4 regions of the Buttiauxella noackiae genome follow, and region 2 is predicted to be linked to each of the others. Evidence: predicted binding sites of a transcription regulator. Region 2 holds the regulator's gene; each other region holds the start of a gene.
What was found. The regulator PurR, encoded in region 2, represses purine synthesis genes. The targets are predictions, from matches to a motif close to CANGCAAACGTTTGCNTG.
Positions count from the first base shown of each region.

Region 1 (7,303 bases), on a different contig from region 2:
CGCAGGCCGACTCGACCAGTGAGCTATTACGCTTTCTTTAAATGATGGCTGCTTCTAAGCCAACATCCTGGCTGTCTGTGCCTTCCCACATCGTTTCCCACTTAACCATGACTTTGGGACCTTAGCTGGCGGTCTGGGTTGTTTCCCTCTTCACGACGGACGTTAGCACCCGCCGTGTGTCTCCCGTGATAACATTCTTCGGTATTCGTAGTTTGCATCGGGTTGGTAAGCCGGGATGGCCCCCTAGCCGAAACAGTGCTCTACCCCCGAAGATGAGTTCACGAGGCGCTACCTAAATAGCTTTCGGGGAGAACCAGCTATCTCCCGGTTTGATTGGCCTTTCACCCCCAGCCACAAGTCATCCGCTAATTTTTCAACATTAGTCGGTTCGGTCCTCCAGTTAGTGTTACCCAACCTTCAACCTGCCCATGGCTAGATCACCGGGTTTCGGGTCTATACCCTGCAACTTAACGCCCAGTTAAGACTCGGTTTCCCTGCGGCTCCCCTATACGGTTAACCTTGCTACAGAATATAAGTCGCTGACCCATTATACAAAAGGTACGCAGTCACCCCATAAAAGAGGCTCCCACTGCTTGTACGTACACGGTTTCAGGTTCTGTTTCACTCCCCTCGCCGGGGTTCTTTTCGCCTTTCCCTCACGGTACTGGTTCACTATCGGTCAGTCAGGAGTATTTAGCCTTGGAGGATGGTCCCCCCATATTCAGACAGGATACCACGTGTCCCGCCCTACTCTTCGAGTTCACAGTAGGTGTATTTTTGTGTACGGGAGTATCACCCTGTACCCTGCGACTTTCCAGACGCTTCCACTAATACACAAACTGATTCAGACTCTGGGCTGCTCCCCGTTCGCTCGCCGCTACTGGGGGAATCTCGGTTGATTTCTTTTCCTCGGGGTACTTAGATGTTTCAGTTCCCCCGGTTCGCTTCGTTAAGCTATGTATTCACTTAACGATAGTGCAACGAATTGCACTGGGTTTCCCCATTCGGAAATCGTCGGTTATAACGGTTCATATCACCTTACCGACGCTTATCGCAGATTAGCACGTCCTTCATCGCCTCTGACTGCCAGGGCATCCACCGTGTACGCTTAGTCGCTTAACCTCACAACCCGAAGGTGTCTCGTAAGACAACAATCGATGTTGTGAAAATTTGAGAGACTCGAACACACTTCACTTCCTTTCTTATTACGGAGAAAGGAAACAGTGTGTCGTTTCAATTTTCAGCTTGTTCCGGATTTTTAAAGAGCAAATACTTCTCAGCACACTGTTAAACAGTACACTTAGAAGTATTGGGTGAGCATGAAATGATGGTGGAGCTAAGCGGGATCGAACCGCTGACCTCCTGCGTGCAAGGCAGGCGCTCTCCCAGCTGAGCTATAGCCCCATCGATTTCGTAAAACCTTATATTTTTTCTTACCGATAATTCTTCACTGGTCAAGGCGCAATTTCGCGACGCATACTTTGGTATGCGAGCCGGAATTGCAACGCAGAACAGGGGAGAATTTGGTAGGCCTGAGTGGACTTGAACCACCGACCTCACCCTTATCAGGGGTGCGCTCTAACCACCTGAGCTACAAGCCTATAAGGTTTTACTGCTCGTTTTCTATCAGACAATCTGTGTGAGCACTACGCAAGTTCGTATCTTTCAGGTAAGGAGGTGATCCAACCGCAGGTTCCCCTACGGTTACCTTGTTACGACTTCACCCCAGTCATGAATCACAAAGTGGTAAGCGCCCTCCCGAAGGTTAAGCTACCTACTTCTTTTGCAACCCACTCCCATGGTGTGACGGGCGGTGTGTACAAGGCCCGGGAACGTATTCACCGTAGCATTCTGATCTACGATTACTAGCGATTCCGACTTCACGGAGTCGAGTTGCAGACTCCGATCCGGACTACGACGCACTTTATGAGGTCCGCTTGCTCTCGCGAGGTCGCTTCTCTTTGTATGCGCCATTGTAGCACGTGTGTAGCCCTACTCGTAAGGGCCATGATGACTTGACGTCATCCCCACCTTCCTCCAGTTTATCACTGGCAGTCTCCTTTGAGTTCCCGGCCGAACCGCTGGCAACAAAGGATAAGGGTTGCGCTCGTTGCGGGACTTAACCCAACATTTCACAACACGAGCTGACGACAGCCATGCAGCACCTGTCTCAGAGTTCCCGAAGGCACCAAGCCATCTCTGGCGAGTTCTCTGGATGTCAAGAGTAGGTAAGGTTCTTCGCGTTGCATCGAATTAAACCACATGCTCCACCGCTTGTGCGGGCCCCCGTCAATTCATTTGAGTTTTAACCTTGCGGCCGTACTCCCCAGGCGGTCGACTTAACGCGTTAGCTCCGGAAGCCACTCCTCAAGGGAACAACCTCCAAGTCGACATCGTTTACGGCGTGGACTACCAGGGTATCTAATCCTGTTTGCTCCCCACGCTTTCGCACCTGAGCGTCAGTCTTTGTCCAGGGGGCCGCCTTCGCCACCGGTATTCCTCCAGATCTCTACGCATTTCACCGCTACACCTGGAATTCTACCCCCCTCTACAAGACTCTAGCCTGCCAGTTTCGAATGCAGTTCCCAGGTTGAGCCCGGGGATTTCACATCCGACTTGACAGACCGCCTGCGTGCGCTTTACGCCCAGTAATTCCGATTAACGCTTGCACCCTCCGTATTACCGCGGCTGCTGGCACGGAGTTAGCCGGTGCTTCTTCTGCGAGTAACGTCAATCACTGCGGTTATTAACCACAATGCCTTCCTCCTCGCTGAAAGTACTTTACAACCCGAAGGCCTTCTTCATACACGCGGCATGGCTGCATCAGGCTTGCGCCCATTGTGCAATATTCCCCACTGCTGCCTCCCGTAGGAGTCTGGACCGTGTCTCAGTTCCAGTGTGGCTGGTCATCCTCTCAGACCAGCTAGGGATCGTCGCCTAGGTGAGCCATTACCTCACCTACTAGCTAATCCCATCTGGGCACATCTGATGGCAAGAGGCCCGAAGGTCCCCCTCTTTGGTCCGAAGACGTTATGCGGTATTAGCTACCGTTTCCAGTAGTTATCCCCCTCCATCAGGCAGTTTCCCAGACATTACTCACCCGTCCGCCGCTCGTCACCCAGGAGCAAGCTCCCTGTGCTACCGCTCGACTTGCATGTGTTAGGCCTGCCGCCAGCGTTCAATCTGAGCCATGATCAAACTCTTCAATTAAAAGCTTGATTTGCTTCAACTCGTGAAGCGGTGCTCAAAAATTAACTTTCGTAATAATTCAACTAAATGAATTACTGCTTGGTCACTCTTCAAGACTTGATATTTTTTGTGATACCCGAAGGTATCTGAGATATCAATCCTGCGAGTGCCCACACAGATTGTCTGATAAATTGTTAAAGAGCAGTGAGTTYSGCGCTTTCGCTTGCTAACTCGAGGTGGCGTATATTACGCTTTCCTCTTTCAGAGTCAACCCTTAATTTCAGGATATTTGACTCTCATCGCCGCCGTTACTCTGTGATGTTGTTCACATGTTCCGTGTCGATGGAGGCGCATTATAGGGAGTTATCCTGAGGCTGCAACCCTAAATATGCACMAATTTGACTGACTGCTGCATTCCACAGCAAAACCCCACCTTATACGCAGTTGTGCACAAAGTTATCCACATTCGTGATGAGGTCCTAAATTTTGCGAGCGTGACGCAAACGTTTTCGCTACAATGCACCCGCAATAATTGGATGCCCCGTTTTGGGGCGTTAGCTGAGTTTTAGGGAAAATAACTAAAATTCAGCTAACGCTCTTCTATATGCGAACCAAAGCTAAGGGATCAAACCATGCAACAACGTCGTCCTGTACGCCGCGCTCTGCTCAGTGTTTCTGACAAAGCCGGTATCGTCGAATTCGCCCAGGCGCTCTCCCAACGTGGCGTGGAGCTGCTGTCCACTGGCGGAACCGCTCATCTGCTGGCTAAAGCTGGCCTGCCGGTAACCGAAGTCTCTGACTACACCGGTTTCCCGGAGATGATGGATGGACGCGTCAAAACCCTGCATCCAAAAGTCCATGGCGGTATTCTGGGCCGTCGCGGCCAGGATGATGCGATCATGGAACAACACGCTATCTCCCCAATCGATATGGTTGTCGTCAACCTCTACCCGTTCGCACAGACTGTTGCCCGCGAAGGCTGCTCTCTGGAAGATGCGGTAGAGAATATCGATATTGGTGGCCCAACCATGGTGCGTTCCGCTGCGAAGAACCATAAAGATGTGGCAATCGTAGTAAAGAGCAGTGACTACGGAGCGATTATTAGCGAGCTGGATGCTAATGAAGGATCTCTGACGTTAGAAACCCGTTTCGATTTGGCTATTAAGGCTTTCGAACACACCGCCGCTTACGACAGCATGATCGCCAACTACTTCGGTAGCATGGTTCCTGCATACCATGGCGAAAGCAAAGATCCTTCTGGTCGTTTCCCTCGCACGCTAAACCTGAACTTCATTAAGAAGCAGGATATGCGTTACGGTGAAAACAGCCACCAGCAAGCCGCCTTCTATATAGAAGAAGAAATTAAAGAAGCCTCCGTTGCCACCGCAACTCAGGTTCAGGGCAAAGCGCTCTCTTATAACAACATTGCCGATACCGATGCGGCACTGGAATGTGTGAAAGAGTTCAACGAGCCTGCATGCGTTATCGTGAAGCATGCAAACCCTTGCGGTGTGGCTGTTAGCAATTCCTTATTAGATGCCTACGACCGCGCCTATAAAACTGACCCAACGTCTGCATTCGGGGGCATCATCGCGTTCAACCGTGAACTGGATGCCGAAACCGCGCAGGCGATTATCTCCCGCCAGTTCGTTGAAGTGATTATTGCTCCGTCAGCCAGCGAAGAAGCGCTGAAGATCACATCTGCTAAGCAAAACGTTCGCGTTCTGACTTGCGGCCAGTGGCAACAACGTGTTCCGGGCCTGGATTTCAAACGCGTTAACGGCGGTGTGTTAGTACAAGATCGCGATCTGGGTATGGTTACAGCCGCAGACCTGCGTGTTGTTAGCAAGCGCCAGCCGACAGAGCAAGAACTGCGTGATGCGTTGTTCTGCTGGAAGGTAGCAAAGTTTGTTAAGTCCAACGCGATTGTGTATGCCCGCGAGAATATGACTATTGGTATAGGTGCCGGTCAGATGAGCCGTGTTTACTCCGCTAAAATTGCCGGTATCAAAGCAAGTGATGAAGGCCTGGAAGTAAAAGGCTCCGCAATGGCATCCGATGCCTTCTTCCCGTTCCGTGACGGTATTGATGCCGCTGCGGCAGTTGGCGTGAGCTGTGTTATCCAGCCTGGCGGTTCGATCCGCGATGACGAAGTGATTGCCGCCGCTGACGAACATGGGATCGCCATGATCTTTACCGATATGCGCCACTTCCGCCATTAATCCCGGAGCGTCTATAAATGAAAGTATTAGTGATAGGTAATGGCGGGCGCGAACATGCGCTGGCCTGGAAAGCGTCGCAGTCACCCTTAGTGCGCACGGTATTTGTTGCTCCAGGCAATGCCGGCACGGCTCTGGAACCCGCTTTGCAGAACGTGGCGATTAGCCCAACGGACATCCCTGCTCTGCTCAGCTTTGCGCAAAACGAAAAAATCGATCTGACGATTGTTGGCCCGGAAGCGCCACTGGTGATTGGCGTGGTTGATGCATTCCGCGCGGCTGGCTTGAAAATCTTTGGCCCAACTCAGGGCGCTGCGCAGTTAGAAGGTTCCAAAGCCTTCACCAAGGATTTCCTGGCTCGCCATAAAATCCCAACGGCTGAATACCAGAACTTCACTGAAGTGGAGCCAGCGCTGGCCTACGTCCGTGAAAAAGGTGCACCGATTGTGATTAAAGCCGACGGACTGGCTGCCGGTAAAGGCGTGATTGTCGCAATGACGCTGGAAGAAGCAGAAGCAGCGGTAAACGATATGCTGGCTGGTAACGCCTTCGGCGACGCCGGACACCGTATCGTGGTGGAAGAGTTCCTCGATGGCGAAGAAGCCAGTTTCATTGTGATGGTTGACGGTAAGAATGTGCTGCCGATGGCTACCAGTCAGGATCATAAACGCGTTGGAGATGGTGATACCGGCCCGAATACTGGCGGTATGGGGGCTTACTCCCCGGCTCCGGTCGTGACTGATGAAGTCCACCAGCGTGCTATGGACCTGGTTATCTGGCCAACCGTGCGCGGCATGGCGGCTGAAGGGAATACCTACACCGGTTTCCTGTATGCTGGCCTGATGATCGACAAACAAGGTAACCCGAAGGTTATCGAGTTTAACTGCCGCTTTGGCGACCCTGAAACCCAGCCGATTATGCTGCGCCTGCAATCAGACCTGGTTGAGCTGTGTCTGGCCGCCTGTGATGGCAAGCTGGATGTGACAACATCGAAGTGGGACGAGCGCCCATCGCTGGGTGTCGTGATGGCCGCAGGCGGCTACCCTGCTGATTACCGTAACGGTGATGTGATTCATGGTCTGCCACTTGAAGAAGTTGCAGACGGCAAGGTTTTCCATGCCGGAACTAAACTACGTGAAGACGATATGGTCGTGACGAATGGCGGACGCGTTCTGTGCGTGACCGCATTAGGCGATACCGTTGCACAAGCGCAGCAGCGCGCATATGAGCTTATGAAGGATATCCATTGGGATGGCAGTTTTAGCCGTTCAGATATTGGCTATCGTGCTATTGAGCGTGAAAACGCAAAGTAAGATTCAAAACTCGATGTGATATTCAAGACCGCCCGCGTGAACTGACCCCATAAAGTTGGACGGTTTATATCAGGCGGCTATCTGGGCCTGGGTTCGGTACTCTACCGGACTCAGGCCTTTTAGTTTCTGTTTTATTCTTTCATGGTTGTAATAGTAGATATATTCGTCAATAGCATCCCGTAACTCCCTGATGCTTTTATACTCCTCCAGATACAGGCATTCCGTTTTCAGCGTGCCGAAGAAGCTTTCTATCACCGCATTGTCATAGCAGTTTCCCTTGCGTGACATACTCTGTTTCAGCCCTGCTTCCCTGAGTCGCTTCTGATAGTGCGCCATCTGATACTGCCAACCCTGGTCTGAATGTACCAGCGGATATTCACCTTCACTCAGAACCGACAGCGCCTTACTCAGCATATCGTCCACCATCGACAGAACGGGTCGATGCTCCATCTGATACGCCACGATTTCACCGTTATACAGGTCAAGGACCGGGGATAAATACAGCTTTTCCCCGGCAATTTTAAATTCTGTCACGTCTGTTACCCACTTCTGGTTGGGTTTGTCTGCACTGAACTGGCGGTT
Region 1 covers NZ_JPRU01000007.1:17,959-25,261, reverse strand. Annotated here, with positions in the region: rRNA gene IX31_RS20720 (23S ribosomal RNA) at 1-1,122, opposite strand, end outside; tRNA gene IX31_RS20715 (tRNA-Ala) at 1,329-1,404, opposite strand; tRNA gene IX31_RS20710 (tRNA-Ile) at 1,525-1,601, opposite strand; rRNA gene IX31_RS20705 (16S ribosomal RNA) at 1,671-3,210, opposite strand; gene purH (bifunctional phosphoribosylaminoimidazolecarboxamide formyltransferase/IMP cyclohydrolase) at 3,822-5,411, shown strand; gene purD (phosphoribosylamine--glycine ligase) at 5,429-6,721, shown strand; one part of gene IX31_RS23050 (IS3 family transposase) at 6,791-7,303, opposite strand, start outside.
Region 1: a site for PurR is predicted at 3,686-3,703, ahead of purH (bifunctional phosphoribosylaminoimidazolecarboxamide formyltransferase/IMP cyclohydrolase). Genes of this name have one in related genera too.

Region 2 (7,619 bases):
CCGCTGTCTGGCGAGAAGGGCGGGAAGATAAACACTAACAAGAAAGAACCGATGATCATAAACGGAAGGGCGGAGATAAAACCGTCGCGGATGGCGATGACATGGCGCTGAGAGCCCATTGCTCCTGCCATTGGCGTAACTTTTTGCTCAATCACATTGACCATTTTTTGGTACATGCTCATGGCGGTATCCTTGCTATTGTTTTTGGGAAGTGGACTGATTGTGAAACAAGATGGAAACCGGTTTCCAATGGATAAACAGATAAGTGTTACCGGGATCAAACTCGTGAAAAAAGGAGCGCAGGAAACGTGAAGAGAATCACATTTTGTTAAGAAAATGCTACATGCTTGCGAGAATTGAATTAACCCCGGCGGTGCCGGGGTGGAAATCAGTGCGGAACCCGTAAACCGTTTTCGACGCCACGAGTGAAGACGACTTGCCAGAGCTGGATATCACGTGCACGGAAGGCACCGGCACAAGCATTCAGATAATAACTAAACATGCGTTTGAATCGTTCTGAATAGTTATCTGCAATTTCTGGCCAAAAGTTATTGAAGCGTTCATGCCAGGCCATCAATGTTTTGTCGTAGTCGGCACCAAAGTTATGCCAATCCTCCATCACAAAATGACCTTCGCTGGCATCGGCAATCTGGCGTACTGAAGGCAGACAACCATTAGGGAAAATGTACTTGTCTATCCATGGATCAACACCATTAAAGGTTTTATTCGAGCCAATAGTGTGCAGCAGAAAAATACCGTCAGGTTTTAAGTTGCGGTCGGCAACATTAAAATAGGTGGCATAGTTTTTCGGCCCAACATGTTCGAACATCCCGACAGAAACAATGCGGTCAAATTGCATATCCAGTTCGCGATAATCTTGCAGAGCAATTTTAACGTTAAGACCAGTACAGCGCTCTTGCGCCATTTTTTGTTGCTCAGCGGAAATGGTTACACCATGAACGGCCACACCGTAATTCCGGGCAGCAAATTCTGCCAGACCGCCCCAGCCGCAGCCAATATCAAGTAGCGTCATTCCTGGCTCAAGATGCAGCTTATCGCAGATCATTTTCAGCTTGGCGTTTTGTGCATCACTTAGCGTGGTTGCCTCTTTCCAATAACCGCAGGAATATTGCATATGTTCATCGAGCATGCGGCTAAATAAGTCATTGCCCAGATCATAATGTTCTTTGCCGACTATCCATGCGCGTTTTTTTGATTGCAGATTAATTAAGCGCGCGGCAGCTACACGTAACGTGTCTTTTAAATGGTGAGGGAGTTGTCGCTCAAGCCCGGCGCGAATGGCGTTATGGAAAAAAATATCCAGCCGTTCGCAGTCCCACCAGCCGTCCATATAGCTTTCACCAAGACCCAGTGTACCTTCTTGCAGAACACGCTTAAAAAAATCGGGATGCTTAACCTGGATATCGAAGGGGCGTGGGCCATTAATTTCTATCCCCGCCTGCGTGAGCATATCGTTCACGATTCGATACCACGGGTTATTTCTTATTCTGACTTCTTCTATACACGATGAACTCATAGCTTCTCCACCACCAATGTGAGAGGAACCTTAAAACAGCGTAGACGCTATTTTGGGCATGTGAGAAATGTCACGGAAAATTCCGTGTGCCTGATATCCGACGTAGAACAGAGAAAGGGGACCGGGAGCCCCAAAAAAAACCTCTAAAACAAAAACGGGAGCCAAGAGGCTCCCGTTTTAATGTGATTATTATGGTGTTATTTGTTGAGCCGTTTATGAGTATAGGCTCGCTTAAGCGGTGATTCAATCACATATTCTTAGCAAGCTAACTACATTAATGCTGAGTTATTTTAATCTTAATGTGCATCGGATTCAGCCGTTTGCCAGACTTCGGCATTTTTGCGGCGCTGAAACAAATAGCCCAGTATGGCCAGCACAATTGTGGCTAGCATGACACTGGTGGTGGTCAGCAGCGGTGTTGCCACAAGCCAGGAAACCATCAGGCTTGCGAAGAAACATAGCCCTAATTGCAGCGTGTTTTGCAGCGCTGCGGCTTTTCCCGTGGCTTGTGGGAAAGGCAACAAGGCGGAAGCGACAACAATTGGGTAAATAGCGCCGTTGGCAATGGCCATCACACAGAATGGAATCAGCAGAGCAGTCAGGGTGGCATGACCGCTAACAGCGACCGCCCACGTGCCGAAAATACTCAGAGTATACAGAGCCAACAGCCAGGGCAGCATTTGCTTGCCTTGCCATTTTTGCAGAGCACTACGGCAGCCGTATCCACCAATCAGGAAGGCGATAGTTTGTGGTACGTAGCTCAGGCCGATCGCCGCCGGGCTGTAACCCATATCGTTCAGAATAAACGGAGATCCGGTTAGCCAGGCAAAGAAGCTGGCTGAGCAGGCTGCGTAAATCAATACGTTGCCGCTATATACACGCGAGCGAAGTAACGACATAAAGCTGACTTTATTGTCTTCTGTTTGCGGGTGGTGCTGGGTACGTGGTTTCAGACGCAAAGTTGGGATCATCAGCACCAGTGTGATGGCAAACAGCGTGGCGAAAATAGCCTGCCAGTCAAAGTGGGTCAAAATCCAACTACCCAGAAGCGGAGCCAGCGCAGGAGACAGGCCAACCAGCGGCATAATCGTTGCGAAAATACGATTTGCACGGTTTGCCGGGTAGTAATCGGTCACCAGCGCCTGCCAGCTTACCGCGGCAGAACATACACCAACGGCCTGAACGAAGCGCAGCACCAGCAGAGCAGTGGCACTTTCTACCCACAACATACCAATACAACCGACGGCGAACAGGCTCAGGCCTGCTAACAAAATTGGTTTACGTCCGAAATGGTCAGATAACGGCCCCCACATTAACTGGGCAAGCGCAAAGCCGGCAAGGAACAGGCTCAGACTCGCACTGACGGCGGAGGCATCGGTCTGTAAATCTTGCTGAATGGCAGCGAAAGCAGGCAGATACATGTCTGTGGCGAGGAAGCCCAACACACTTAATCCAGCCAGCCAGATAAGAAATCCTTTTGATGGTTGCATAATGTTCTCTTGTTTTATCGTGCAGGTTGATTGCCGCGTGAGTGTACGGAGTGCAAATACGCTTGTGAAACGCTAATATTTGTAGGTTGCGTTCAAAAAATTTGTGAGCAGAGAAATGTGGTCAGAATATTCGCTGGAAGTGATAGATGCGGTAGCGCGCAATGGTAGCTTCAGCGGTGCAGCACAAGAGTTACACCGCGTTCCGTCAGCTATCAGCTATACGGTACGGCAGTTGGAAGACTGGTTAGCCGTTCCGTTATTCGAACGTCGTCATCGGGATGTAGAATTAACCCCCGCAGGCATCTTTTTTTTGAAAGAAGGCCGCTCTGTTATCAAAAAAATGATGACGACACGGCAACAGTGCCAACAGATCGCAAATGGATGGCGCGGCCATCTGGCGATAGCCGTCGATAATATCGTTAAGCCCGAACGAACGCGGCAGTTGGTGTTGGATTTTTATCGCCACTTTCCTGATATCGAACTGCGTATTTTTCAGGAGGTGTTTAATGGCGTGTGGGATGCGCTAGCTGACGGACGAGTTGAAGTCGCGATTGGCGCGACACAAGCCATTCCTGTCGGGGGGCGCTATGCTTTTCGCGATATGGGGGCGCTGAGCTGGCGCTGTGTGGTGTCATCAAACCATCCGCTGGCACGACAGGGCGGAACTTTAAGTGATGATGATCTACGGGCCTGGCCGTCGTTAGTACTCGAAGATACTTCCCGTTCGCTACCGAAGCGTATTACCTGGCTTTTGGATAACCAGCGTCGAGTTGTGGTTCCGGACTGGGAATCAGGCTCTGATTGTCTTAGCGCGGGGTTATGTATCGGCATGGTGCCATTGCACATAGCAAGGCCGTGGTTGGCTTCTGGGCAGTGGAGTCAGCTGACACTCGATAACCCATTCCCGGATGCAGCATGTTGCCTGACATGGCGGCAAAATGACGCTTCGCCAGCCCTGGCCTGGCTGCTGGAGTATTTAGGGGATAGCGAGACGATGAATCAGGAGTGGTTGCAGGAGCCATTATAAATCGGGTGGTAATCCACCCGACAACTGCATTTCATAGGTCGGATAAGCATAGCGTCATCCGACTTAACTTAGCGACGATAATCGCGGAATGGACCATCTGCCACTGAACGGCGTTCAATCAGACGTGGATGGACTTCAATCGACTGCGACTCTTCGCGTTTATTGACGATTCTATCCAGCAGCATATTGAATGCTGTTTCACCCAACGAATCCTTCGGCTGGTGAATAGTGGTCAATGCCGGTGAGAAATAACGCGCGTTACGCACGTTGTCGTAACCGATAATGGAAATATCCTGCGGCACGCGTAAACCCATCTCATCAGCAGCACAAATTGCGCCCATCGCCATAATGTCACCGCCGCAGAATACTGCAGTTGGGCGATGAGACTGACCGATTATCTGCTGCATGGCGCGGTAGCCTGACTCAGGTTCAAAGTCACCTTGAACAATCCAGTTGTCAGGAATAGAGATACCCGCTTCTTCAAGTGCCTTCATAAACCCTGCATGGCGGCCACCACCGGTATTACGTTCCATTTGACCGGGAATTGCACCAATCTCACGGTGGCCACGCTCAATCAAATAACGTCCTGCCAGGTAGCCACCGTGGAAAGCATTATCGACAACGGAGTCGGTAAAATCTGCGCGGGCTTCACCCCAGTCCATCACAACCATTGGGATGTGACGATATTCTTCAAGCATAGTCAGTAATGATTCCGGGTATTCAGAACACATCACCAATAGGCCATCAACGCGTTTTTGCGCCATCATGGACAAATAGGCGCGCTGTTTTTCGAAGTTGTTATGCGCATTACCCAGAATCAGGGTATAGCCTTTTTCAAAGCAGCTATTTTCGACAGCTTCAATTATCTCGGCAAAATAGGGTGCTTCGCTGGAAGTGGCTAGCAAACCAATCGTTTTGGTGTGATTAACTTTCAAGCTACGCGCGACGGCGCTAGGTGAATAGTGCAATTGTTTAATCGCAGCCCATACCGCATTACGTGTCTCTTCCGCCACAAAACGGGTTTTGTTGATCACATGTGATACGGTTGTAGTGGAAACGTTTGCGAGCTTCGCTACGTCCTTGATTGTCGCCATTAAATTTCACTCCGGGCCATATCGTAAACCCCTGATAACCAATGTGTTAAACGATTGCGTACGCTAACTCCTGAGGCAACGTTAAGGTTGCAGGTATGCCGGGATTGCGACATAAAACGGAAGGAGGGCGTTGAATAGATGGTACGCAATAAATTAGCGTGGGATTTTGGCCTATCCTGGAGAAAAGTGAAAGAGGGAAAAGCGATATCAGGTTAAAACGAGGGGGATTTTTATGTCTGATTGTGGGAAAATCAATCCGACACACCGATTGTAAGGTAATAAAAGGAGTTTGCTAATGAGTACCGATCTGAAATTTTCAATCATGACCACGGTTGTTGTTTTGGCACTGATTGTGTGTGGCGCGCTAACCGCCGTACTGCATTGATACATCGCTCTGATTAAAATGGGCCGCAATCGCGGCCCATATCTTTTAGGTTTTATGCTGCCAGGTTCTTCGCAACAAACTCCCAGTTCACCAACGCCCAGAAATGCTCAAGGTAACCAGCACGAGCATTGCGGTAGTCGATGTAGTACGCATGTTCCCACACATCCACAGTCAATAACGGCGTTGCTGCTGTTGTCAGTGGTGTACCCGCGTTTGAGGTAGAGACGATCGCCAAAGCACCATCTTCTTGTTTGACAAGCCAGGTCCAGCCAGCGCCAAAGTTTTTGATAGCCGCATCAGTGAATTGCTGTTTAAACTCAGCAAAGCTACCAAATGACTTATTAATGGCTTCCAGAAGCTCTCCAGTTGGTTCACCGCCAGCATTTGGTGCCAGGCAATTCCAGTAGAAGGTATGGTTCCAGACCTGAGCTGCGTTGTTAAACACGCCACCTTCGGAAGTCCGAACGATCTCTTCGAGAGTTTTACCTTCAAACGCGGTGCCCTTAACCAGATTGTTCAGGTTAGTGACATAAGTTTGATGGTGTTTACCGTAATGGTATTCCAGAGTTTCGGCGGAGATATGCGGTGCTAAAGCATCTTTTGCATATGGTAGTGCAGGTAGTTCGAACGACATTGCTGACTCCTTATTACCCGTGATACTTCGAGCTACATCTTTGTTGGCTTTATTCATTCTCTTGCCGCTGCGATGCAACTCGAATTACTTTGGGTATCTATTGTTAAATAAACACTTTTAGTGCGGGTTTAGGGTAACAAATTGAAAGGATAAGCAAAAGAGGGAACTTACCTGCCCAGGGAAGGGCAGGTAGCAGATTTAACGAATGGTTTTAGGTGTCATAACGCGTTTTGCGCCGACATAGTGACGTTGCCAGTAATCTTCGCTCAAAGAGGTGATCTGGATGTCCTGACCGGTACGTGGTGACTGAATGAATTTACCATTGCCGACGTATACACCAACGTGATCAGCAGTACCACGACCCTGAGTACGGAAGAACACCAAATCACCCGTTTCCAGCTCTCCACGATCTACAGATGAGGCATCACGCAGGTGATACATCTCATTAGCGGTACGAGGAATACGGAACTTCACTAAGTCTTTGTATGCGTAGTAAACCAGACCACTGCAATCGAAACCGGTAACTGGTGAGGTGCCACCCCAACGATACGGCTTACCGATCTGGCCCATCAATTTGTTCATTGCCGTTTTTTGTGCTTTTTGCACACGGACTTTATGCGCCGCTGCAATCGTCGTTGGCTGTTCTGATTTCACTTTTACACAATGCGCTTTATGGCCTTTACGCGGCTTGCTGCATTTTTCGGTGAAAGTAACAGGCTGGGCTTTTGCGAGCTTAGAAGTTTTATTGCGGGAGTTTTTTGCAAGATTCTTTGTTTTAGCGCTGCTGGCATTTTTGGCGGTTTTACTTTTTGCGGCAGTTGTTTCTTTTTTCTTGCTGGCCGTTTTAGCTGAGGTGGTGCTTTTTTTGCTGGCGGTGGTGGTTTTACTCTTACTGCTCTTTTCTGTGCTCTTCGTTGTATTTTTCACAACGTGCGCTTTGGACGCCACCACGGGACGAGCGTGCTCAGACGCCTGCGTCAATGGTGTATACGGCAAGGTAAATAGCAGAGCACAGAGCGTGATAGAAATTTTTGTTATCCGCGCCACTCGACAATCCCCTGGTTAAAATGAATGCATGAGAAAAACCATCATGCCCGTGTATGATTTTGCGAAACCCGCCGATTCTAATCTATTAAGTACGATAAAGTTAATAACCTTTTACTATTCGTCTTGCTGTTTCGTTACCGGACGCAAAAAAAATAACCAAACTAATGGTTGTAAGGCTATTTATTGATCAGGCTTAGGATTATTTGCTGATTTTCAGTGGCAGGAAAAGTGTTATTCTTAATGCATGTTGTCCCTCCATCGCGTACGACAGAAAAACCCTGTAAAAAATGGTGTTTTCTGGAGGGGGCGTCAATCGCTACAATGGCAGGCTAATGCCAGGACTTGGTTTGAGGAAGCATGCAATGAGCACTATTGAAAAAATCCAACAACAGATTACTGAGAACC
Region 2 covers NZ_JPRU01000001.1:330,353-337,971, forward strand. Annotated here, with positions in the region: gene IX31_RS01435 (PTS sugar transporter subunit IIC) at 1-182, opposite strand, end outside; gene cfa (cyclopropane fatty acyl phospholipid synthase) at 389-1,537, opposite strand; gene punC (purine nucleoside transporter PunC) at 1,834-3,027, opposite strand; gene punR (DNA-binding transcriptional activator PunR) at 3,143-4,054, shown strand; gene purR (HTH-type transcriptional repressor PurR) at 4,123-5,148, opposite strand; gene cydH (cytochrome bd-I oxidase subunit CydH) at 5,444-5,533, shown strand; gene sodB (superoxide dismutase [Fe]) at 5,586-6,167, opposite strand; gene IX31_RS01470 (C40 family peptidase) at 6,366-7,214, opposite strand; gene grxD (monothiol glutaredoxin 4) at 7,577-7,619, shown strand, end outside.

Region 3 (7,619 bases), 1.5 Mb from region 2:
ATTCGTATCGTGCCGGGAACGGTGAACCATCACCCAGAAGCAACGGAATGGAAAGGACACCCGCAAGCGTAATCGCACCACGCACACCGGCAAATGATGCAATACACAATTCACGTGTTGAGTAGTTACCGAACTCCAGAGGACGCTTTTTCATAAAGCGCAGGCTAATGCGTTTCATGGTCCACAGCCATAAGAAACGCACACCGATCAGAGCAAAATAGATAAGCCCAACATCAACAAATAACATCCAAAGTTCGACGTTCGGATCGGCATTTGCCGCTGCAATGGAGGTTTTCATGATACCCGGCAGTTGCAGCCCCAAGAGTAAGAACACCATGCCGTTGAACACAAATTCAAGCATCGCCCAGACGCTATTCGCACGCAGGCGCATTGCCAGTGGTGCGCTGCGCAACACGCCTGAACGGGTGATAGTCATACCCGCAGCAACCGCCGCGAGAATGCCAGAAACGCCGATGTGTTCGGCAATCAGGTAAGATGCGAACGGCAACAGCAGAAGCAGCAGGATTTGTGTTGCAGGCTCGTCACCGCTCCAGCGGCTCATCAGACGCAGTGATTTACCGTACAGCCAGCTAACTGCAATCCCGGCCAGCAGACCACCAATCGCCACTTTGAAGAACTCGAGCGTGGCACCGCCGACGGTAAACACCATCGTCCCCACTGCCACGGCAACCGCCATTTTCAACGATACCAGGCCGGAGGCATCGTTCATCAGCGCTTCGCCCTGCAAAATCCCCATAATTTTCTTGGGAATACGCCCTTCTCCGACAATACCGGAGAGCGCCACGGCATCCGTCGGTGAGAGAACAGCAGCCAGCGCAAACGCTGGGATCAGCGGAATGCCTGGCACCAGGAAATAAATCAGGAAGCCAATGCCGACCACGGTAACCAGCACCAGAACCAGCGCAAGGCCAATGATTTCCCGTCCGTGGTTGAGAAACTCGTGCGTCGGCGTTTTCCAGCCATCTGCAAAGAGCAATGGCGGAATAAACAGCACCAGGAACAGTTCCGGGTTGAAGTCGACATGCAAACCAAAGTGCGGCCAGGCAAGCACAGCGCCTATCGCGATTTGCATTAACGGAAGCGGGATCTGGAACGGGAGCATGCGCGTTGCCACGCCAGAAAGAGAAACCACAAGGGTCATGATGAGAATAGTAAAGAAAATTTCCATGCTTTCCTTGAGAACGGTGTGTCGTGAAACCCTTTTTGCAGGATGTTATTTTACCTGATAGTAAAACAACTTTTTACACCGGAAGGAAACAGGAAAAGACTTGATTGGAATGAGTCAGAAATACTTGCGCTCATTTAATCAAAATAATTCACGTCGCAGCAAGGCGGCAAAAGAACTCCCCCCAGGAGCTTACATTAGTAAGTGACTGGGGTGAGTGAGTGCAGCCAACACAGCTGCAACGTGAAGTATGAAGATTAAATAGCCCAGCCGCCGGCGTAGAAGGCAACTAACGCAATGGCAATCACTACCGTTCCGATATTCAGCTTACGCCACTCACCAGAGACGATACGGCCAATCACCAGAGTTGCGAAACCAATCATGATGCCGGTAACGATGTTACAGGTCAGCACGATAAATACCGCAGTAATCAGGCCCGCCATGGCATCAACAAAATCTTCAAAATCGATTTTGCCCACGTTGCTCAGCATCAGCAAACCAACATACATCAGCGCCGGAGCGGTAGCGTATGCAGGAACCAGATAAGAGAGCGGTGAGAGGAACAGAATCAGCAGGAACAGCACACCAACGGTGATTGCCGTCAGGCCGGTTTTACCACCTGCAGCAGTACCTGCCGCAGATTCGATGTAAACCGCAGCAGGAGCCGCACCCACCAGGCCTGAGAACACGGAGCTCAGGGAGTCGGTAGTCAGCGCTTTGCCGCCATCGATGATTTGACCGTCTTTATCCAGCAGATTTGCCTGCCCTGCAACGGCGCGGATGGTGCCGGTTGCATCGAATACGGCAGTCATTACCAGCGCCAGAACGCTTGGCAACACCACTGGGTTCAACGCGCCCATGATATCCAGGCTGCCAATCAGTGAATTACCCGCTTCATCTTTCAGCGAAGGCATAGCAAAAATGCCAGAGAAATGAACATTTGGGTCGAAGATCAGGCCAAAAATAGAAATACCGATGATGGTCAGCAGAATGCCGCCAGGGACTTTCAGTTTTTCCAGACCGATGATCACCGCAAGGCCAATCAGCGACATAATAACCGGGAAGCTGTCGAAATGACCGAGCGCAACTGGCAAGCCATCAAGTGGGTTTTTGATTACCAGGCCGACACCGTTGGCAGCAATCAGCAGCAGGAACAGACCGATACCGATACCCGTACCGTGCGCAACACCCATCGGCAAGTTACGCAAAATCCAGCTACGAATGCCGGTTGCAGAGATGATAGTGAACAGCACACCCATCAGGAACACAGCACCTAACGCAACAGGTACGCTGATGTGTTGGCCGAGCACCAGGCTGAATGCGGTAAACGCAGTCAGTGAAATGGCACAACCGATTGCCAGCGGCAGGTTCGCCCAAAGGCCCATGACGAGAGAGCCAACACCGGCTACCAGGCAAGTCGCCACAAAGACCGCCGCAGGAGGGAAACCTGCTTTACCGAGCATGCCCGGTACAACGATCACGGAGTACACCATCGCGAGGAAGGTCGTTAAACCCGCCACAACTTCCTGGCGAACGGTACTACCACGTGCAGATATTTTGAACCAGGCGTCAATGCCGCTGGTTGCACGCGGAGAATGATTAGACATAGTGAAAAATCCCCTGAGATTTTTATGATTACGTTGGTATGCGTGGTGGACAATCCACTGCTAATTAAACGTTCATACCCTTCATTTTTCGGGTTACGGACTTTTCCGGTAACGCGAATAAGTTGAGTAGATCCCTATACTGCGTTTGTGACAAATAAGGGCGTCACAAAAAAAGCAAACGTTTAACTCCGCGCATACAAACTAGGTGTCAAAATTAAGGCAAACGATTATCCGGCCTTCTTACATGGATTTTCAACCGAACTTTGCCGCTTTTTGTCGAAAACAGCATTGGCCGGTCAAAATATCGCCACCTCGTGCGCAAACGTTATCGTCGATGCGCAATTTAGCAACAATGATGCAAGATACTGGTTATATATTTTCCTGACTCATAGGATTTTTCGATAACTGGACTTATGGTATTTCAAATGGTCCACCTTGCTGAATTGCTCGCTGCCAGGCCGGACGCATTTGCACTTTACCGTACCAATTTTGCAGATTCGGTAAGTCGTTAATGCCACCACGCGAGAGCAACGCGATCACCGGGAAACTCATCTGAATATCTGCGGCGCTAAACGCCTGCCCGGCAAACCACGGATTTTGTTGCAGCGAATCTTCGAGGTAACGCGCATGGGTCATAATCTGTTTATTGAGATAAGCTTTTTGCACACCCTGCCCTAACACCTTCCCCACTGGGCGCAATAGCCACGGAACTGGCGCTTTCCCGAGACTACCGAACACCAGTTTCATCATTAATAACGGCATTAACGATCCCTCGGCGTAATGCAGCCAAAAACGATAACGGAGTTTGTCTTCGCTGCTGATCGGTTTGAGGCGGCTTTCGGCGTCATAGGTTTCTTGCAGGTATTCAATGATTGCCCCCGACTCGGCGAGGATATTGCCATTATCTTCCACCACCGGTGACTTCCCTAATGGGTGCACGGCTTTTAATGAAGCGGGGGCCAGCATAGTTGGTTCGCGCTCGTAGCGAACAATCTGGTAAGGCACCTGTAGCTCTTCAAGCATCCATAAAATGCGTTGCGAGCGGGAGTTATTGAGGTGATGGACGATAAGCATAAGGTAACCTTTTGTTTAGCAAGATGAGTTAACTATAGGTAAATGTGCAAAGAGTGAAGCATTAAAATTGTTCAAAAAACATGCAATACCACCTTGAAACCTGGCCGAGCAGAACTACAATTAAATTGTCAGCGCAATCCGGAACCTCCTGAGAATGTGTGATTGAGGGACGCTGATGTCGGGGGAAACCCTCCTTGCGAAAAGCGGGATAGATCGAAAGACAAAGACCGGGAATAAACTAAAGCGCCGAAGTTGGGCGCTTTAGTTTTGCCTGCTATTTTGCCTGCTATTAAGGTTAATCATCTTCCAGTAAACGAGCACCCGTCCCCTCTTCACCGAGTTTATCGCCTGGGTTTCGCAGCGGGCAGTCAGCACCCGATAGACAACCGCAGCCGATACAACCGTCCAGTTCGTCACGAAGTGCCGTCAGCGTATGAATGCGCCGGTCCAGTTCCTCGCGCCATTGCGACGACATTTTTTTCCAGTCGTTCTTATTGATTTTGTGTCCATCGGGCAGCACGCCAAACTCTTCACCAATGGTCGACAGCGGAATGCCAATACGCTGCGCAATTTTAATAATGGCTACATTTCGCAGCACATCACGCGTGTAACGACGCTGGTTTCCGCTATTTCTTCTGCTTTTGATAAGACCTTTGCTCTCGTAGAAGTGCAAAGCCGAAACGGCCACGCCGCTACGCTTCGCCACTTCGCCAGGACTGAGTAAGGGTTTAAAGCGCGGTAATTTCTTTTCCATAATGCTCTTTACCTCAAGTTAACTTGAGGAATTATACTCGCTGCCATTAGAACCAGCTAATTGAAATCGAGCTTGAGGATCGCTTATGGCACATCAGGACATTATTAAAACTTTGACTGAATGGATTGACGATCACATTGATCAACCGTTGAACATTGATGTTGTGGCAAAAAAATCAGGCTATTCAAAATGGTATCTTCAGCGGATGTTCCGCACGGTGAAACGCCAGACACTGGGTGAATACATTCGGCAGCGTCGCCTGTTGATGGCGGCCAAAGAGTTACGCAATACGCAGCGCCCGATCTTTGATATTGCGATGGACTATGGCTATGTCTCTCAACAGACATTTTCGCGTGTTTTCCGCCGCGAGTTCGACCGTACACCAACCGACTATCGCCACCACGCCTGAAGCTATTTGTGGAAGAATTGTTACCTGACAGCCCGATAAAATGGGTCAGAAAATGCGCCGCAGAACTGGCGATTAAAAGAACAAGTGTGATATAGTTCACAAATCCTGTGAGACAGGATTCTTCTTACATTTTCTGTACCCACTCATTCCCCTGACGGTCCCTGAGCTGTATTTGCCGCGCCTTGTGTCGCGCGTAACCGTTGAGCGTGATGAGTTATGCTTAAGGAACAGTTTTCATGGCGGCAATTACTACCAGCGTTTTACTTATGCGCTGGCCTTTAGTCAGTGCGGTTTTGATGTTTTTAGCCAGCACATTGAACATCCAGTTTCGCAAATCCGACTACGCATTTTTAGCGCTGGTGAGCAGTGGTCTGGGTATCGCTGCATCTTTGTGGTTTGCAACGGGTCTGTTAGGGCTGACTCTGGCCGATTTCCCAGTAATTTGGGCATCGTTCAAAGACATCATGATTGAGATATCAAGCCATGCGCCGCCAGAATGGCCGATGGTGTTGACCTGATGGGTCTGATTTGAATTGATAACGGCCTCATTGCGAGGCCGTTTTTGTTTGTATCGGTTAGCTTTTGCCGTCGCGGGCATCCACCGTACTTTGCCTGAATATCAGCTCAGCTTTGGCTCTACTCCCCGTCGGTTCATCGTGGTTGGCAATTTTTTCCAGCATGAGTTGGCAGGCTTCTTGCGCAAGCCGTTTCTCATTTTGCCGCATCGACCAAATATTGTTGGCGAGGAAACTCAGCATAATATTGTCATCAAAAGTGCCAATATTAATTTCATGAGGAATATAGCCATACCGCTCACGCAACACGCCTAATGCCCCTTGCAAAATAGGCAATGATGACGCAATGAAATGTTGCGGCCAGGTATGATGGGTGTCGATGTAGTCCGTCATCATTTTTTCCCCATCGCTCAACTGGTTGTGCCCAGCGCTACTGATATGCGCGGGCGTCCACTCGATGCCGTGCTGTTCCATCGCTGCGCGATATCCAGTCAAACGGTCAATTATCGAAGGGGAATCAGGGTCGCCCACAAAGAATTGAATCGGCGCATGAATATGGTTCAGCATTGCGTCAGTCAGCCTAAAACCGCTATCAACGTTATCCGTTACCACGCAGCATGTACCTTCCACACCAAAATCCCGATCAAGAAACACCATCGGTTTCAGACAGTTTTTCAAGTAATGCGCCTGGCTTGCCGCGTTTGTCGACACGACAAAAATTCCATCAACGTTGCGATTTTCCAACGATTTCACCAACAGATTTTCATAAGCAGCATCGTTGTTGGTGCAACTTATCATCAACTGATAACCCTGTTCGCGGCAGCGAGCCTCCAATAATTCAGCCAGCGCGGAAAAGAAGGGGTTCGATAAGCGTGGTATCACCAGACCAAAGGTATCGGTCTTATTCAACTTCAAACTACGTGCAGCAAGATTGATGGTATAGCTATGTTTTTTAACGTAGCTATTAATCCTTTCCTGGGTCTTTTCGCTAATGCGATATTTCTGCGCGTTGCCATTCAACACCGCGCGAACCGTTGTGATGGAGACGCCAAGCTCCATGGCGATTTGCTCAATTGTCTTTGCCAATCTAACCCTTCCTTAGCTGGAGCTGGTTTGTTTACGCCATAAGGCTTTCAAACGCGGACCAAAAATCGGTAGCAACAGTGTCAGTATCGCGATACCTAAGAACACCGCACAGACCGGGCGCGTCAGAAATATCATCGGATCACCTTCGGAGATAACTAACGTGCGACGGAAATTTGATTCAGCCATTGGGCCAAGAATAATACCAATTACGATAGGCGACATAGAAAAGTCCAGCTTGATCAGAATGTAAGCTGCAAGACCTGCACCCATCATCACAAACACATCGGTCATATCATGGTTTACGGAATACGCGCCAACCGAGCACAAAACAAAGATAATCGGCACCAACACGCGACGCGGGACACTCATCACTTTGGCAAACAAGCGCATTCCCATAAAGCCCATAATGCCCATGAAGATATTTGCGGCGAATAACCCAATAAAAATGGAGTTCACTTCAACCGGGTGTTCAGTGAATAACTGCGGCCCAAGCGCCAGGCCCTGTACCATAAATGCGCCCATAATAATCGCAGTTGCGCCGTCACCAGGGATCCCAAGCGTCATCAGTGGCACCATTGCTCCCCCTGCGACAGAGTTAGCGCCTGCTTCAGGAGCTGAAACGCCTTCCGGTGAACCATGACCAAACTCTTCCGGATGTTTTGACCAACGCTTGGCTTCGTTGTACGCAATAAACGAGGCTATATCACCACCCGTTCCTGGAATCGCACCGATACCAGTGCCAATGACTGATGAGCGAATATAAGTCGGCATCACACGTTTAATGTCAGACCAGGTCGGCAAAATACGGTCAATTTTGCTTTTAGTCTGGCGCACAATACCTGCAAGACGCTCACGGTGATCTTCCTCAAGGCTTAATAAGCCTTGAGAGAAGGCGAACAAGCCAACCAGTACAGGAATAAATGAAATCCCCCCCATCAGATAGATTGAGTCAAAGGTGAATCGCATTCCGCTGGTCATTGGGTCGAGC
Region 3 covers NZ_JPRU01000001.1:1,811,706-1,819,324, forward strand. Annotated here, with positions in the region: gene IX31_RS08185 (Na+/H+ antiporter) at 1-1,189, opposite strand, end outside; gene IX31_RS08190 (NCS2 family permease) at 1,444-2,793, opposite strand; gene IX31_RS08195 (glutathione S-transferase family protein) at 3,205-3,867, opposite strand; gene soxR (redox-sensitive transcriptional activator SoxR) at 4,163-4,621, opposite strand; gene soxS (superoxide response transcriptional regulator SoxS) at 4,707-5,030, shown strand; gene IX31_RS08210 (YjcB family protein) at 5,267-5,548, shown strand; gene IX31_RS08215 (LacI family DNA-binding transcriptional regulator) at 5,606-6,631, opposite strand; gene IX31_RS08220 (tripartite tricarboxylate transporter permease) at 6,644-7,619, opposite strand, start outside.
Region 3: a site for PurR is predicted at 2,965-2,982, ahead of IX31_RS08190 (NCS2 family permease). Genes of this name have one in related genera too.

Region 4 (7,619 bases), on a different contig from region 2:
GCTCAACTCCCCAAAAACACCACAATTTGCGAAGGCAAAACTTAGCCCATTGCCGATAAAAACAGACGCATGCCAGGGTAATGATTGCTGTAGCGAAGCTACCGTCGCTCCGGAAACGGAGATGCTCCCTCAAAGCGGTGAACGTTATAGCTGGGTTATCAACGGTATGGACTGTGCCGCCTGCGCCCGCAAAGTTGAAAACGCTGTAAAACAGGTTGCTGATGTGCAGCATGTAAAGGTCTTGTTTTCTACAGAAAAACTGCTGGTCAGCGCCGAAAGAGACGTTCGTCAGGACGTTGAAAAAGCGGTCAAAGCCGCAGGATACACTTTGCGTAACAGCACAGCTCCGGCACCAAAAACCTCTTCATGGCATGAGAATTTACCGCTCATCTTACTGATAGCCATGATGGCGCTGAGTTGGGGTCTTGAGCAGTTTAATCACCCGTTTGGCAATATGGCGTTTATCGTCACCACTTTGGTTGGACTGTGGCCGATCGCTCGTCAGGCGGTGCGTCTGATGCGCAGCGGTAACTGGTTTGCCATCGAAACGTTGATGAGCGTGGCCGCTATTGGCGCACTGTTTATCGGGGCGACCGCCGAAGCCGCGATGGTTTTACTGTTGTTCTTAATTGGTGAGCGTCTGGAATCCTATGCCGCCAATCGCGCACGCCGTGGTGTGAGCGCCCTGATGGCGCTGAAACCAGAAGTGGCGACTCGTATTCGTAACGGTGAACGTGAAAGCATCGCGCTCTCTGATTTACGCCCGGGCGATATCATAGAAGTAGCGGCGGGCGGGCGTTTACCTGCCGATGGCCGCTTGTTAACCCCATTTGCCAGCTTTGATGAAAGCGCATTAACCGGCGAGTCCATTCCGGTCGAGCGCCAGCAAGATGAAAAAGTCCCGGCAGGAAGCACCAGCGTCGACAGACTGGTGCAGCTCGAAGTCATTTCCGAACCCGGCGACAGCGCAATTGACCGCATCCTGCGTTTAATTGAAGAGGCCGATGAGCGCCGCGCCCCGATTGAGCGCTTTATTGACCGTTTCAGCCGGATTTACACGCCAATTATTATGGCGATTGCACTACTTGCGGCGGTTATTCCTCCGCTGCTGTTTGGGCAAAGTTGGGGCGAGTGGATCTATAAAGGGCTGGCATTATTACTGATTGGTTGCCCGTGCGCGCTGGTGATTTCCACTCCTGCCGCAATCACTTCAGGGCTTGCGGCGGCGGCTCGCCGTGGGGCATTAATTAAAGGCGGCGCAGCACTCGAACGCCTCGGGCAAATTCAGCATATCGCTTTTGATAAAACCGGCACGTTAACCGCCGGAAAACCACAAGTGACAGCCATTGAAGTAAATGGCGAACTTAGCGAAAACGATCTGCTGGCACTGGCCGCTGCCGTAGAGCTTGGATCGTCGCATCCCCTTGCCCAGGCGATTGTGCGTGAAGCGCAAAACCGCAATCTGGAATTGCCCGACACCAGTGCACACTGGGCGCTGGCAGGTATTGGCGTGGAAGCCACACTTAATGGCGAAACATTGTTATTAAGTGCGCCGGGTAAGCTCGCAAATACCGTGCTTAGTACGGCCTGGCAGCAGCGAATCACTCATCTTGAAGCCGAAGGCCAGACGGTAGTTGCACTCTTACAACAAGGCCAGTTACTTGGCATTCTGGCTTTACGCGATACCTTACGCAGTGATGCAAAAACGGCAGTTGCAGCACTGCACAACCTCGGGGTTCAGAGCGTGATGCTAACGGGTGATAACCCACGTGCAGCAGCAGCCATCGCGCAGGAATTAGGAATGGATTATCGTGCAAGCCTGTTGCCTGCCGATAAAGTCAGTGCGGTGAATGAACTCAACGCCCGTGCACCGTTAGCGATGGTCGGCGACGGCATCAACGACGCTCCCGCAATGAAGGCCGCAACTATCGGTATTGCGATGGGCAGTGGCACGGACGTCGCGCTTGAAACCGCCGATGCAGCTCTCACGCATAACCGTCTGACGGAATTGGCTAGCATGATTAGCCTGGCACGAGCCACGCATAACAATATTCGCCAGAACATCACGATCGCGTTGGGTCTGAAGGGGATTTTCCTGGTGACCACGCTTTTAGGGATCACTGGCCTGTGGCTCGCGGTATTAGCCGACTCAGGTGCGACGGCATTGGTTACGGCCAATGCTTTGCGGTTGCTGCGGAAGAAATAATGAAATGCCCGGCCAGCTTTGGCTGGGCATTTGTAACAACCTTCTTGAACGTCGAGTTAATGTCGGGTGGCACTGCGCTTACCCAACCTACAAAATCCCGGTTCGTAGGGTGGATAAGCGACTGCGTCATCCACCGATTAGGGCGAGTTAATTCATCCCCAAAGTATGCGGCAACCACAGCGAAACCGCCGGGATATACGTCACCATCGCCAGCACCAACAGCAGCATGGCGTAAAACGGCAACATTGCGCGAACCACCACTTCGATTTTCTGCTTACTCACCGCGCTGGCGACAAACAGCACCGAACCGACCGGAGGTGTAATCAAACCGATGCCCAGGTTCACCATCATGATCATGCCAAAGTGAACCGGATCGATACCCAGTGAATTCGTCACCGGTAAGAGTACCGGCGTGAGGATCAGGATAATCGGCGCCATGTCCATCAACGTGCCAATCAGCAGCAGCATGATGTTCAGATACATCAGAATCACGTACTTGTTGTCAGATAGCGAAGTGAAGAACTCGGTGATGCGCGAAGGCAGTTGCATATAAGTCATGACCGCACCGAACGCCGCCGCGAAACCGATCAAAATCATCACAATAGAGACTGTTTTTACGGTGCGGAACATCAGTTTTGGCAGTTCGTTCCACTTGTAGTCGCGGTAGATAAACATGGTCACGAAGAACGCCCACACGCAGGCCACTGCCGCCGATTCGGTTGCGGTAAAGACCCCGGTTAAAATCCCGCCGAGAATAATGACCACCGTCATCAAGCCCCAAAGCGCATCAAAGAAAATTTTTAACGCTTGTTTGAAGGGAATGCGTTCACCTTTCGGATAACCGCGCTTATGAGCAAACCCGAGGCACATCACCATCAGGCTGAAACCCAGCAGCAAACCTGGCAAGATCCCGGCGATAAACAGTGTAGCAATAGAAACTGTGCCACCCGCCGCCAGAGAGTAAATCACCGAGTTATGGCTCGGTGGGATCAAAATCGCCTGTACCGATCCACTAGCAGTCACCGCAGCGGCATATTCACGTGGATAACCCTTTTTCTCCATTTCCGGGATCATTACGCTGCCGATAGATGCCGTATCCGCCACAGACGATCCGGAAATCGCGCCAAAGAAAGTGGACGCCACGATATTCACCAGCGACAACCCGCCGCGAATAAACCCAACGAAAATATACGCAAAATTGACCAGACGACGGGCAATGCCCCCTTCCGCCATAATCGCCCCGGCCAGGATAAAGAACGGGATCGCCAGCAGGGTAAATTTATTCACCCCACTAGTGATTTGAATCATGATCGCTTCTAGCGGCAAATCTATCCATAGCGCTCCCACAATGGCGCTTAGCCCAACGGCAAAAGCCACAGGCATACCCACTGCAAGCAGCACCGCGAGTGTTGCTAATAATATAAATGCGTCCATGTTATCCCCTGGTCTTAACCATGATTACCAAGCAGCACTACCGGGCGGTTCTCTTGAGAGCCAAACAGTAATCGCTCGACAACAAACAGAATCAATAAAATCGCGCCAACAGGCAGCGGGAGATAGGTTTGGCCAGAAGTGAGAACAGGGAATTCGGCAACAGGTTGCTCCCATAAATCTGCACACAGGTAGAAGCTGTAATAGAACATCACCAGTGAGATGATCAGCATGAGCAGGTCGACGATACGTGCGCAAAACGTCTGCCACGCAAGCGGCAGACGATCTGTCAGCATGTTAACCGCAATATGTGAACCGGCGCGGTAACTTACCGCCGCGCCAATGAACGTGAAGGTCACCATGCAGATTATCGCTACAGGTTCCGGCCAGGACTCCCCACGGTTAAGGACATAGCGCGAGAAAATTCCAATCGGAATAATGACAGTCATCACCAGCAGAGATAGCCCCGCCACAAACATCGCCAGCAAATAAACTTTATCCATCAAGTCTGAATAGCGTTGGGACATAGGATGTCCTCCACGAAAACGTTAGCGGCAAAAGTTACTGAACATCAGCAATAGCTTTCATCAGGTCCTGATGTTTATCGCCGTATTCTTTACGGACTGGCTCCGTCGCTTTCACAAACCAGGCTTTGTCGATTTCATGGAACTGCACGCCACCGGCTTTCATTTTTTCCAGCGCCTGTGTGTTATAGGCATTCCATAATTGGCGCTGTTCCATTTGCGCGGCACGCGCCAGGGTAAGAATTTTTTGCTGCTGGTCAGGCGTCAGTTTGTCCCACTTCACTTTGGAATAAAGCAGCATTTCTGGCGTGATGAAGTGGCCGCTCAGCGTGTAGTTCTTGGCGACCGGCATGTAGTTGTGGGCAATAAATGTCGGTGGATTGTTTTCAGCGCCGTCGATAACGCCGGTTTGCATACCGCTATACACTTCGCTCACGCCCATCGCGACCGAGTTTGCGCCCATGTCTTTAAGCGTTGCCAGTGCGACCGGGCTACCCTGAACGCGGATTTTCATCCCCTTAAGATCTTCAGGTTTTACAACCGGGTTTTTGGTAATCAAGTTACGTGTGCCAGAGTCCATCCAGCCGAGGAACACCAGGCGAGATTTCGGGTTATTCGTCAGCTTGTCGCCAATCTCTTTCCCTAAATCGCCGTCGATTACTTTGTGCATATGGTCTTCATCGCGGAATACGTACGGCAGGGTAAAGACTTCAACATCCGGCAGGATCGCAGCAACCGGCGCCATCGAAACGCGGATCATATCGATCGCCCCCATTTGCGCCTGTTCGATCATCTGTTTTTCATCCCCAAGCACACCGCTTGGGAACACTTTAATCTCTAAATCACCATTGGTTTCTTGCTTAAGTTTTTCGCCCATATGCTGCACCGCGACCACGTTCGGATAACCTTCCGGGTGAACGTCAGCGGCTTTAATCACTTGTGCGAGTGCAGAATGTGCAAACAGAACTGACGCGGTAGACAGACATAAACCAGCAAAAGCAGGCAGAAAGGTCTTCTTCATTGTGTCGCTCCAGCAGAGGTAGAAATGTGAGGTAGGAAGTAAAACAATGTTTTAATTTGTCGATTAAAAACTAGACTACGTGGAGAAAAGCGTGGGTGAAGCACTTCACAAAAAGCGACAAAAAATGAAATTGGGGTTCATTAGAGATGCAAAGAGGGTTCAGAAGCCCAAAGCGGGGAGCAGAGGGCTTGCGCGGCGTTATTAGCCTTTACGCAACAGGTATTGGTAAGGCAATGATTCCACTTGTTTGGCAAGCAGTTCGTGTTCCATGAAAATGCAAAATCCAGGGATATCGCGGGTAGTTGCCGGGTCATCAGCAATCACCAGCAGGGTTTCGCCAGCCTGCATATTGCGGACTGTTTTACGCACCATCATGACGGGTTCGGGGCAGCGCAGGCCCAAGGCATCGAGAGTGTGGTCAGGATTAGAAAAAAGATCGGTCATGAGAAAACTCGCAATTAACAAACCGCGATAGTTTACGCCGGGAAGATTCTCGTGCAAGTCACGTGAACGATTGCGTTAAAATTAACCATTGCAAAGCGGGGCTAAAGCAGTATCATCGCCCCCGCTTTAAAAAAGACCAGGGTTCCCTCACCCCTTTCACTAAAAAGGCTACAAAATGACGCAGTTCAATTCTACTCAGCGCACTAAAGCGCTGTTCTGGCTATCGCTATTCCATTTGCTGGTGATCACCTCCAGCAACTATCTGGTGCAATTACCGGTCTCGGTTTTTGGCTTCCATACCACCTGGGGCGCGTTTAGTTTTCCGTTTATTTTCCTCGCAACTGATCTGACGGTACGCATTTTTGGCGCCCCTCTCGCACGCCGCATTATTTTTGCCGTGATGATGCCCGCGCTGATTATTTCGTACGCCATTTCTGCACTATTTTATATGGGCACCTGGCAAGGGTTTGACGCGTTACTGCACTTCAACCTGTTCGTCGCCCGTATCGCCGCCGCCAGCTTTATGGCTTATGCGTTAGGGCAGATTCTGGATGTGCACGTGTTTAACCGCCTGCGTCAGAGCCGCCACTGGTGGCTTGCGCCAACGGCTTCAACGTTCCTGGGTAACGTCAGCGACACCCTCTCCTTCTTCTTTATTGCTTTCTGGCGCAGCCCGGATGCGTTTATGGCGCAGCATTGGGTCGAAATCGCCATCGTAGATTACTGCTTTAAAGTGCTTATCAGCATTGTATTCTTCCTGCCGATGTACGGTGTTTTGCTGAATATGTTGTTGAAACGTCTGGCAGATAAGTCTGAAAGTTCGGCGTTGCAGCCGGGTTGACGGTGGTTGAATTATCTTGTGATAAGATGCGTAGAAGGCCGCAAAGGCTTGCTAACGTAAAGGAAGAAGTCATGGGTAACCTGGTAAAATATGTCGGTATCGGCCTGCTGGTATTAGGCCTGGCCGCTTGCGATAACAACGACAGCAAAACGGCTACTACGCCTGCGGCGCAAAGCAGCGCAGCCGGTCAGCCGGTCAGCCTGCTGGACGGGAAAATAAGCTTTGCACTGCCCGCCGATATGACCGACCAGAGCGGTAAATTGGGCACTCAGGCAAACAACATGCACGTATATTCTGATGCTACGGGTCAGAAAGCAGTCATTGTGATTGTCGGTGACAATACGCCTGACGATTTGGCAGCTTTGACAAAACGTCTTGAAGAACAACAACGTGCTCGAGACCCGCAGCTGCAAGTCGTGACCAATAAATCCATTGAGATTAAAGGCCACACGCTGCAACAACTTGACAGTATTATCTCTGCAAAAGGCCAGACAGCTTACTCATCTGTTATCCTGGGTAAAGTAGATAACCAACTGTTAACCATGCAGATCACACTGCCTGCGGATAATCAGCAACTGGCGCAAACTGCCGCTGAGAACATCATTAATACCATCACCATCAAATAACTATTGTTGCTGTGATGATGACACGGCCTCCGGTTGCTCAACCGGAGGCCGTTTTTTTAACTGCCATGCCATCAGCAATGCGATACAAACCAGCACTGCTGCCGCCAGATAAATCACCGATACACCGGAGTAAGCCATCACTAACCCGGCGAACGGCCCGGTAATACCCAGCGATAAATCCATAAATACGGTATAGGTCGCAAGTGCACTTCCCTGGTTTTGCTGCGGCACCATTTTCACCGCCACCACGCCCAGCGCCGGGAACACCAACGAGAAACCCGCACCGGTAAGGAATGTGCCTACTTTTGCCATCCACGGCTCAACGGCAAACCCTACAAACAGCAAACCGATAATCTCGACCGAGAAACAAATCATTGCCACATTCAGGCCGCCGAAGCGGTTAATCCCGTTCGGGAAAAGTAAGCGAGTGCCCACAAACGCACAACTAAAGAGTGTTAACGCAAAAGCAGCACCGTCCCAGCCTTTGGCGTCGTAAAACAGCGTGATGAAAGTTGCGATCACACCA
Region 4 covers NZ_JPRU01000003.1:238,825-246,443, forward strand. Annotated here, with positions in the region: gene zntA (Zn(II)/Cd(II)/Pb(II) translocating P-type ATPase ZntA) at 1-2,206, shown strand, start outside; gene IX31_RS16990 (TRAP transporter large permease) at 2,354-3,640, opposite strand; gene IX31_RS16995 (TRAP transporter small permease) at 3,655-4,164, opposite strand; gene IX31_RS17000 (TRAP transporter substrate-binding protein) at 4,199-5,182, opposite strand; gene tusA (sulfurtransferase TusA) at 5,384-5,626, opposite strand; gene IX31_RS17010 (7-cyano-7-deazaguanine/7-aminomethyl-7-deazaguanine transporter) at 5,802-6,467, shown strand; gene IX31_RS17015 (DcrB family lipoprotein) at 6,539-7,093, shown strand; gene IX31_RS17020 (MFS transporter) at 7,094-7,619, opposite strand, start outside.
Region 4: a site for PurR is predicted at 5,686-5,703, ahead of tusA (sulfurtransferase TusA). Genes of this name have one in related genera too.